2 linked regions of the Methylococcus capsulatus genome follow. The protein of the gene in region 1 binds, or shares a complex with, the protein of each later gene. Links are inferred from orthologs where the notes say so. Each region holds a gene or a part of one and is shown on either strand. Other genes may lie near its edges.

Region 1 (5,054 bases):
GTGCAGGTACTCATGCGCCAGCTTCTCCAGTCCTTGCCCCTGGATGGGCGGGGCTTGATCGTCCACGACCAGTCGTGCCTTGTCTATGGCGAGCTGCAGCAGGTATTCGTTGAGTTCAGTATCGTCTTTGACATAGTGTTCCTGGCGGCCCTTTTTGACTTTGTAAAGCGGCGGCTGTGCAATGTACACGTGGCCGCGGTCGACCAGCTCCGGCATTTGGCGGTAGAAAAAAGTCAGGAGAAGGGTGCGTATGTGCGAACCATCGACGTCGGCATCCGTCATGATGATGATGCGGTGATAGCGCAGTTTGTCTGGGTTGTATTCGTCCCGGCCGATGCCGCACCCCAAGGCCGTGATGAGGGTTCCGACCTCTTCCGACGACAGCATCTTGTCGAACCGCGCCCGTTCGACGTTCAGGATTTTGCCTTTGAGCGGAAGGATGGCCTGACTGCGCCGATCCCGTCCCTGTTTGGCTGAACCTCCGGCAGAATCGCCCTCGACGATGAACAGCTCGGAAAGTGCCGGATCCTTCTCCTGGCAGTCCGCCAGCTTGCCGGGCAGTCCCGCGATATCCAGCGCCGACTTGCGGCGCGTCATTTCCCTAGCCTTCCGGGCGGCTTCCCGGGCGCGGGCCGCGTCGACAACCTTGTTGGCAATGGTGCGGGCAATCGATGGGTTCTCCAGCAGAAAATCGTTCAGTTTCTCTGCCAAGACCGATTCGACCACGGATTTCACTTCCGATGAAACCAGCTTTTCCTTGGTCTGGGAGGAGAACTTGGGGTCGGGCACCTTTACCGACAAGACCGCGGTCAGTCCTTCCCGGGCATCGTCGCCCACCGTGGCGACTTTCTGCTTCTTCAGCAGCCCCTGTTCTTCGATGTACTGGTTCACGGTGCGGGTGAGGGCGGCGCGGAAACCGGCCAGATGAGTCCCGCCGTCGCGTTGGGGGATATTGTTGGTATAACAGAAGACGTTTTCCTGATAAGAATCGTTCCACTGCATGGCGATCTCGACGCCGATGCCATCTCTTTCGGCCTGAAGATGGAATACCTTGTCGAACAGCGGCGTCTTGTTCTTGTTCAGGTGCTCGACGAAGGCCCGGATCCCGCCCTCGAACTCGAACACCTCGCTCTTTCCACTACGCTTGTCCTCCAGTTCGATCCGCACCCCGGAATTGAGAAAGGACAGCTCTCGCAAGCGCTTGGCAAGAGTCTCGTAGTGGAATTCGATGTTGGAAAAGATCTTGGGGCTGGGTTTGAACCGCACCGTCGTACCCGTCGTATCGGCCTGGCCCACCTCGGCCAGGGGAGCCAGAGGCTCCCCGTCCCGATACTCCTGGCGGTAACGTTTACCACCCCGGCAAATCTCCAGCCAGAGCCTTTCGGACAAGGCGTTGACCACGGAAACACCCACGCCGTGCAACCCGCCCGACACCTTGTACGCATTGTCGTCGAACTTGCCCCCGGCATGGAGCACCGTCATGATCACTTCGGCTGCAGAACGCCCCTCTTCGGGATGGATATCGACGGGAATGCCGCGCCCATCATCGGAAACCGTGACTGACTCGTCCTCGTGGATCGTCACGCAGATACGTTTGCAATAGCCGGCCATGGCTTCGTCGATCGAGTTGTCCACGACCTCGAAGACCATGTGATGCAGCCCCGTGCCGTCGTCGGTGTCGCCGATGTACATACCCGGGCGCTTACGCACCGCATCGAGCCCTTTGAGAATCTTGATATGAGAACTGTCGTATTCGTTAGGCTTGGTAGTCATTCGATCGAGTCATTTAACGTGAAAGTCGCTCAACCTTGCTCACCCTTTCGGGGAGAGCAGGGTGAGAGGGAAACGATCATGGCGAGCAGTCGCATTCTTTTTAAGAGATGAAAGCAGGCGACCGTGGTCGTTTGGTTTCTCATGCGTCAGCGCGGATACGGCCTTGTTCCACGTGGAACACTCTGCTGGCCGGGCCGGCCGCGGCCGCCGCTCTTTGAGCGTCAGCGGAAAAAGTAATAAAGGATTGTATGCCGATCGATTTCACCAGACTCAGCAGCCGCTCCTGGTTGCGGCCATCCAGCTCCGAAGCGATGTCATCGACCAGAAGACAGACCCGCCCCGGCTGATCCGCTTCCAGCCGGCCAGCCTGCGCCAGCAAAAGCGCGTAGGTCAGGAGCTTCAGCTGCCCACGCGACAAATAATCCTTCGCGGGGCGGCCGCCGACCAGTACCGTGAAATCACCTTTGTGCGGACCGCATTCTGTGTAACCCTGGCGCCGGTCGGCAGCCAAGGACGCCGCGAGCGCATCGGCATAAGACCATCCAGTCCGCCAGCCCGGTCGAACGACCAATTCGGCATCTGTCCGTCCGAGCAATGCGGACACCATCTCCTCGACCTGCGTCCGAATCCGCTCGACGTAGGCCAACCGCATTTCTGCGATCATTGTACCCCATCGCGCCAGCTCGCCCGACCATGCCTCCAGACTCGAACAAGATACATCGCCCCTAAGCACCGCATTGCGTTGGTCGAGTGCCCGCGAAAAGCGCCGCAGCAGGTCGAGATAGTCCTGTTCCACGTGGAACACGCCCCAATCGAGCATCTGCCTCCGCCATCGAGGCGGACCTTCGAGCAGCGCGACGCTGGCGGGCTGAATCAAGACTGCAGGAAAAAGGCGGATCAACTGCGCACTGGAATCACAGCTCCGCCCCCCCACACGGATTTCCTTCTCGCTCCGCCCGAGGCGAATGCCCACGACGACCCCCGCCCCGGGTTGTCCGATCCGGCCGGAAACAGTAAGACATGGCTGGCCGAATCGGATGACGCGGGCGGCCTGCGGGGAACGAAACGATTTACCCCTGCTGACAAGATAAATCGCTTCTAGCAACGAAGTCTTGCCGCTGCCATTGGCTCCGAACAGCAGATTGAGCCCGTCGCCGGGACTCAGGCTGGCGGATTCGATATTGCGGACATCGGCAATGTCGAGCTTCAACAGTGCCATGCTGTCCCGGCGCTTTCGCCTCCGTTGCTCTGAGAGTCCGGATATGCCGGCATCAAAGGCGCATCGGCATCACGATGAAGCGATGCCGGGCATCTGCCAAATCTTCTATCAGGCAACTGCCATTGGCGTCGGTAAAGGACATGCGAACCGAATCCGAATCCACCGCGTTGATCGCATCGAGCAGATAGGAGGCATTGAAACCCACCGAGAATGTCTCACCCGAGACCTCGGCCGGCACCTCATCTTCCGCCTCTTCATGCTCTGGATTCTGCGCCCTGAGCCGGATGAGCCCATTGCCGATTTCCAGACTGACCCCTTTGAATTTCTCATTGGAAAGCACGGCGACCCGCGTCAATGCGTTACGCAGATCGTAGCGGCCGATCACGGCGACCCGGGAAGCCGCCTTCGGAATCACGCGCTCATAATCCGGATAACGTCCTTCGACCAGCTTCGCGGCGAAGCTGAAGGAGCCGAAGACAACCCTGACGTTATTCGCCGATATCCGCACGCCTGCCGGCTCCTCGACGTGAGCCAGCAGGCGCCCCAGCTCGAGAACGCCCTTGCGGGGCAGGATAATCTGTCTGGCGACATCCGGCATCCCCTCCACGCTTTCCTCGAACAGCGCCAGCCGATGGCCATCGGACGCCACCGTTCGAATCCGCCCCTGCCGGATTTCCAAAAGCAGACCGTTCAGATAATAGCGCACGTCCTGTTGCGCCATAGCAAAAGCGGTCTTCTCGATGGCGCGCCGCAGCAACGGCGCTTCGCAATCGAACGCCACCTCCAAATCGCCGTGTTCGAAGCTGGGATAGTTCTCCGCCGGCAGCGCCCCCAAAACGAATCGGCTCTTGCCGCATTGCAGCGATACCCGCTCCGGCTTCACCTCGAATGCCAGTTCACCGCCTTCCGGCAGGAGCCTGCAGATGTCCATCAGCTTGCGCGCCGGCACGGTGAAACGTCCGGACTCTGCGCCTTCGATGCGGGTATTTGCAATGAGCTGAACCTCCAGGTCGGTTCCAGTGAGCTCAACCCCCCCGTCATTCACTTCGATCAGGACGTTCAACAGAATCGGCAGCGTCTGGCGCCGCTCGATGACACCGATGACCTGCTGCAGCGGCAACAATAAATCTTCCCGCAAGATACGGAACTTCATGGCTCGAGCCCTTGGCGAAAGAAAACGGCGTGTCAGTTGGAAAGGATGCGCAGAAGATTGGAAAAGTCTTCCATGAATCGGGCGTCGCTCTCCTTGAGCTCCTGCACTTTCCGGCAGGCGTGCAGTACGGTGGTATGATCCCGCCCCCCGAACATCTGGCCTATTTCCGGCAGGCTATGACTGGTCAGCTCCTTAGACAACGCCATGGCTATCTGGCGTGGCCGGGTGAGGGATCGCGTGCGCTTGTTCGACAACAGATCGGCCTGACGAATCTTGAAATACTCCGCTACGGTCTTCTGGATGTTTTCCACATTGATCATACGGTCCTGCAGCGCGATCAGATCGCGCAAAGCCTCCTTGGCGAATTCCAAGGTGATCGGTCGGCCGGTGAACTGCGCGTTGGCGATGACCCGCCGCAGCGCGCCCTCCAATTCGCGGATGTTGGAGCGGATGCGCTTGCCGATGAAAAACGCCACCTCCGGTGAAAGTTCGATGCCGGACTGCTGAGCCTTGCTCATGAGGATAGCGACCCGCGTTTCCAGATCGGGCGGCTCGATGGCCACCGGCAATCCCCAACCGAACCGCGATTTGAGGCGCTCTTCCAATCCCTTGATCTCTTTGGGATAGCGATCACAGGTGAGGACCACCTGATGCTTGTTCTCCAGCAGCGTGTTGAAGGTATGGAAAAACTCTTCCTGCGAGCGCTCCTTACCAGCGAAAAACTGGATATCGTCGATCAGCAGGGCATCGACGGTGCGGTAAAACTCCTTGAAGGCGTTGATGGCGTTATGCTGCAGCGCCTTGACCATATCGGAAACAAACCGCTCGGAATGCAGGTAGACAATGTTGGCCGCCGGATTTCCGCGAAGAATTTCATTGCCGATGGCGTGCATCAGATGAGTCTTTCCC
Region 2 (5,094 bases), 2.2 Mb from region 1 along the record:
CAGATCGCCGAATCCGTCGGTCTTGACCGCCCAGTCGGCCCACAGCAGATGGTGGTTGATGACAATGATCTGCGCCTCTTGGGCAGCCTTTCTGGCCTGGACCACAGGACAGTCTCCGTAGAGCGGACAGTCCTGTCCCAGGCAGTTTTCGGCGGTGGAAGTGACCGAGCGCCACAGCGGCGAAGCCTCCGGCACATCGCTCACCTCGGCGACGTCGCCGCTACGGGTCGTCTTCGCCCAGCGCCGGATGCGTTCGAGCTGATCGGCTTCCTCGGCGCTGAACCCGGCGCGAAATCCGAAATCGACGACGTTTTCCAGCCGGTAGGGACAGAGGTAATTCGACCGGCCCTTGAGCAGAGCGACATGCGCAGGCGCACCCAGCGCCTGCCGCAGCAGGGGCAGATCCTTCTGGAACAGTTGATCCTGCAGATTCCGGGTGCCGGTGGAGACCAGCACCCGCTTGCCGCTCAGCAGGGCCGGCACCAGATAGGCGAAGGTCTTGCCGGTGCCGGTGCCGGCCTCGGCGATCAGACAGCGGCCCTCGCGGATGGCCTGTTCCACTGCCCGCGCCATACCGGACTGGGCCGCGCGCGGCCGGAAACCCGTCAGCACATGCGCCAGGGGGCCATCCCCAGCGAAAGCCTCGTCGACAGCGCTCATCTTATGTTTTATTTTTCCGCTCCGCCCATGAGCCGGCCCGCTTCTTCGATCAGCGCCTGGCTTTTGTCGAGGAGATCCGGATTGCCTTTGGCCAACACCTTGGATTTGCGCGCCAGATCAAGCGCTAGGCGCGGTTGCTGCTGTGCCATACGGACGGTCGCCAGACGGTACCACAACTCGGGATTGCGCGGCTGCATGCGGATAGCGCGCTCCAAGGTGGTGGCGGCATTGTCGAGCTGGCCGGTTGCTTGCGCCTTGTCGGCATCGGAAATCAGGGCCGCTACGGCGGGGGTCGGCGCCGGCTGCTTCTTCGCGCCTGCCGAAGCTCTGGGAGCCGGCTTGGTGGGCTGGGCCGACGGTTTCGGCTTGGGACTGGGCGCCGGCGATGCCGTGGGGACCGGGCGAACACTCGGGGCAGACGGCCTGACCGCCTTACGCTGCGCACATCCCGCTGAAACGGCCAGGCACAGAGCCACTGCCAGCCACCGGCAGGGTAGCCCATGGAAGCGCCGGGAATCGATGTGGAAATTCATGAGGGAACCCCGGTAGTTGAAGCCCGCACAGTTCGCTCCGTTAACTCAGCCGCTGCCGAACAGGGCGTGATAGTTCCGTGTCGTCCGCTCCGCCACCGCGGCCAGCGAAACGCCTCGAAGCTCGGCGAGCATGCCTGCGACATGGCGGACATGCTGTGGATAGTTCGGTTTGCCCCGCAGCGGCACTGGTGCCAGGTAGGGGGAATCGGTCTCGATCAGATAGCGGTCGTCCGGCACCCGGCGGGCGACGTCCTGAACGGTTTCGGCGGTGCGGAACGTGACGATACCCGAAAAGGATATAGAAAAATTCAGATCGAGCGCGCGGCGTGCCGTATCCCAGTCTTCGGTGAAGCAATGGAACACGCCCCCCACCTCGCCCGCATCTTCTTCCTCGAGGATGCGCAAGGTGTCGGCGCGGGAATCGCGGGTATGGACGATCAGCGGCTTGCCGGCGAGTCTGGCGGCACGAATGTGGGTGCGGAAGCGATCGTGCTGCCAGGCAAGGTCGCCCACGCTGCGGAAATAGTCCAGGCCGGTTTCGCCGATGGCGACGACACGGTCGTCATCCGCCAGTGCGGCCAGGCGTTCGGCGCTCGGCTCCTCGATATCGGTTTCATTGGGATGCACGCCGACCGAAACACACACGTTCGGGTAGGGTTCGATGAGCCGGCGCATGGCGGGATAGTCTTCTAGATTAATCGCTACGCACAGCATGCGGTCGACGCCTTCGGCGCCGGCCTCCGCCATGAAACGCGAAAAATCGCCACCGAACGGTTTCAAATCGAGGCGGTCGAGATGGGCGTGGGAGTCGATGAACATCGGATCGGGAACAACGGGGCGGGTTCTGCCTGCAGAGCTTACATGGTATGGGTCGGCTGATCCGATTCAAGGTGCCCGGGGAGATAACTCTCGATCAAGGCCTTGGTGACGCCAGCATCCTCTTCGTTGAACTGTACGCCGATGCCGGCAGAACGGAAACCGGCGGCCCCCTTCGGGGTGATCCAGACGACCCGCCCCGAGATCGGGATCCGCTCAGGCTCGTCCATCAGCTGCAGCAGCATGAAGACCTCGTCGCCCAAGCGGTAACTGCGAGTCGTGGGGATGAAGAGGCCGCCATTCTTGACTGTCGGCATGTACGCGGCGTAAAGCGCATTCTTGTCCTTGATGGTCAATGCCAGAATACCCTGGCGGGCGCCCGCCTGCTCTTCGCTCAATGCCGTGCTCCCCGTGATCCGAGCCGGCTCCAGTTTATCAGGATATCTTCCATGATCAGCTGCCGGTTGGCCTGGCCCTCCAGATTGCGGCGGGCGGCATCGACCTCGTCGAGGTGGGCAAACAGGGTGCGAAGATTCAGACCCGCCGCCGCTTTCCGCAGTCCCGGCTCCAGATCGGCATTGGCCAAGCGCAATGCCCCCGGTGCTTCAGTACTGCCGATACGGATGAGGTCAGCGATCCAACCGTGCAACCAGGTCAGGACGGTCTCGCCATCCTCCTTCGCCCAATGCTCGGCCACCGCGAGCGGATCGCTCTCTTCCCTCAGCACGGCCAGCCAGTCATCGAAGAGCCTCCTTCTGCGCTGGGCCAGATCGCCGCCGTGCAGCTCGGCCGCTTTGAGCGGTGCGCCGCCTGCCATCGCCAGCAAAGCTTCGGCATCTTCCCCGACGCCTTGTCCATGCAGCCAGCGCAGCGCATCCTCCCGCGCAGGCAACCTCACCTCCAGACGCTGGCAGCGGCTGAGCACCGTCGCTGGCAGCTGCGCTGGTCGCTCGCTGATGAGGAGGAAAAGCGTATGCGGGTCGGGTTCTTCCAGCGTTTTCAGCAGACTGTTCGCCGCCGCTATGTTCATGGCATGCGCCGGACGGATGACCACGACCCGCGAAGCGCTGTACTGCGGTTTGAGCGAAAGCCTGTCGATCAGCCGGCGGACCGGATCGATCGTGATGCGTTTGCCGGCCTCCTCCGGTTCGATGTGGAGATAGTCCGGATGATTGCCCGCTACGGCCAAGTGGCAGGCCTGACAGGTCCCGCACGCCCCTTCGGCCGACGGGCTGATACACAGGAGCCGGCGGGCAAAATCGTCGGCCAGTACTCCCTTTCCCAGGCCGGCAGCACCTGAAATCAGCAAGCCCTGCGGCAAACGTCCCGCCTCCAGATACGCCGCCAGCCGGCGGCGCGCCGGCACCAGCCACGGATAGCAACCGATGGGATCAGACACAACCATCCAACAGGGAATCCAATTGGGCAGCGATGGCCGCCTGCACCAGGACCAAGGGCCGGTCGGCATCGATCACCCGTATCCGATCCGGTTCCGTTCGCGCCAGCGCCAGATAGCCCTCGCGGACACGGGCGAAAAAGGCGCTGTCTTCTCTTTCCAGCCGGTCCGGACCGCTGCGCTGGTGCGCCCGCCTCAAGCCGATGTCCACCGGAGCATCCAGCAGCAGAGTCAGATCGGGCCTCAGCCCGGCCTGAATCCAGTCCCGCAGGAAATCAATGATCCCCGGCTTGATACCTCGCCCTGCGCCCTGATAGGCATAGCTGGCGTCGGTGAAACGGTCGCAGACCACCCAGGCACCCCGCCGCAAGGCGGGTTCGATCACTTCCCGAAGATGATGCACGCGGGCCGCGAATAACAGCAGCAACTCGGCTTCCGGTCTCAGAGGGTCCTGATGCAGAAAAATCCCCCGCACCGCCTCACCGAAAGCGGTGCCGCCCGGCTCCCGCGTCGCGATGACCTCCAGACCCCGGGCGCGCAGCCGGCTCACCACGAAATCGAGATTCGTGCTCTTGCCGACACCTTCGCCCCCCTCCAGCGTGATGAATTTGCCCGCTGTCATGGTTGCCCGACCTTCTGGTAAACCTCTACCGCCTGTCGGTGTTCGTCCCAGGTCCGCGAGAAGCGGTGGCCGCCGTCCCCCCGTGCCACGTAGTACAGGCTGTCGCCCGGTGCCGGGTTCAGCGCGGCCCGCAGCGAAGCCAGCCCCGGCGCGGCGATCGGCGCCGGCGGCAGACCGCGGTGAAGATAGGTGTTGTAGGGCGTGTCGGTCCTGAGGTCTTGGCGCCGCAGATTGCCGTCAAAGCGGTCGCCCAGGCCGTAGATCACGGTCGAATCGACCTGCAAAGGCATACCGGTGCGGAGCCGCCTAACCAGCACACCGGCCACTTCGGCCTTTTCACTGGGCAGGGCGGTTTCTTTCTCGATGATGGAAGCCATGATGAGTGCATCGTCCGGCGTCCGGTAGGGAAGGTCCGGCGCCCGCCGCGCCCATTCCGCAGCGATGACCTCCGCCATCCGTCGGTGAGCGCGCTTGAGAATCTCAATGTCCGGAGTGCCCTTGATGAAGAAATAAGTATCAGGGAAAAACCGCCCTTCCGGATCTCCTTCCGGTATTCCCAGCTCCCGCATCAGCACGGCGCCGTCGCTCTCCGCCGTGAGGAGATGCTCGAGACCCGGCTGGGCCCGCAGCGCCGCCAGCATCTGCCGGAAAGTCCAGCCTTCGACCAGGGTCACGGCATGCTGTCGGACTTTCCCGGAAGCGAACAGCATCAGCAACCGGCGCCGGTCCAGACCCGGCGGAATCTCGTATTCCCCCGACTGTAGCTTGCGCGCCAGACCTTCCTGCCAGGCCAGCAGCATGAACCACCAGGGCTCATCGATCACGCCGGCATCCTTTAGTGCCAGAGCCACGTCCTTCAGCCCCTGCCCCCGCGCGATCTCGAATACGACTGGCTCAGTATTGGCGAGCGGCCGTTCGGTGGACTCGCTGAAATCCTTCACCGCCGCGCCGGCCGCGAACACCATTGCGGCGAACAGCAGCACCGTGCGCTTCATCCGGCCACGACCTCAGACAGCTGATGGATTTCCGAGCTCCGGTTCAGCATCATCGTCAACGCGCCCACCGGG

The links.
Region 2: the proteins of dnaN (region 1) and N4J17_RS15795 are in contact, whole or in part, in a cryo-EM structure (PDB 8GIZ), measured with the Escherichia coli proteins. The link is inferred for Methylococcus capsulatus from one-to-one orthologs.

What each region holds. Positions count from the first base shown.
Region 1 is NZ_CP104311.1:1,037,389-1,042,442, forward strand. The notes cover bases 2,096-5,054. They hold dnaN (DNA polymerase III subunit beta), read right to left. Parts: upstream 4,146-5,054; coding sequence 3,045-4,145; downstream 2,096-3,044. Other genes in these bases: recF (DNA replication/repair protein RecF), read right to left, coding at 2,096-2,992; dnaA (chromosomal replication initiator protein DnaA), read right to left, coding at 4,178-5,054. Outside these bases: gyrB (DNA topoisomerase (ATP-hydrolyzing) subunit B), read right to left, coding at 1-1,773; more of recF, read right to left, coding at 1,913-2,095. UniProt on the Escherichia coli protein: Confers DNA tethering and processivity to DNA polymerases and other proteins. Acts as a clamp, forming a ring around DNA (a reaction catalyzed by the clamp-loading complex) which diffuses in an ATP-independent manner freely and bidirectionally along dsDNA.
Region 2 is NZ_CP104311.1:3,268,586-3,273,679, forward strand. The notes cover bases 1,407-4,405. They hold N4J17_RS15795 (DNA polymerase III subunit delta'), read right to left. Parts: upstream 3,409-4,405; coding sequence 2,404-3,408; downstream 1,407-2,403. Other genes in these bases: N4J17_RS15785 (TatD family hydrolase), read right to left, coding at 1,407-2,012; N4J17_RS15790 (PilZ domain-containing protein), read right to left, coding at 2,051-2,407; tmk (dTMP kinase), read right to left, coding at 3,401-4,027; mltG (endolytic transglycosylase MltG), read right to left, coding at 4,024-4,405. Outside these bases: N4J17_RS15775 (ATP-dependent DNA helicase), read right to left, coding at 1-660; N4J17_RS15780 (tetratricopeptide repeat protein), read right to left, coding at 669-1,193; more of N4J17_RS15785, read right to left, coding at 1,239-1,406; more of mltG, read right to left, coding at 4,406-5,022; pabC (aminodeoxychorismate lyase), read right to left, coding at 5,019-5,094. UniProt on the Escherichia coli protein: Part of the beta sliding clamp loading complex, which hydrolyzes ATP to load the beta clamp onto primed DNA to form the DNA replication pre-initiation complex.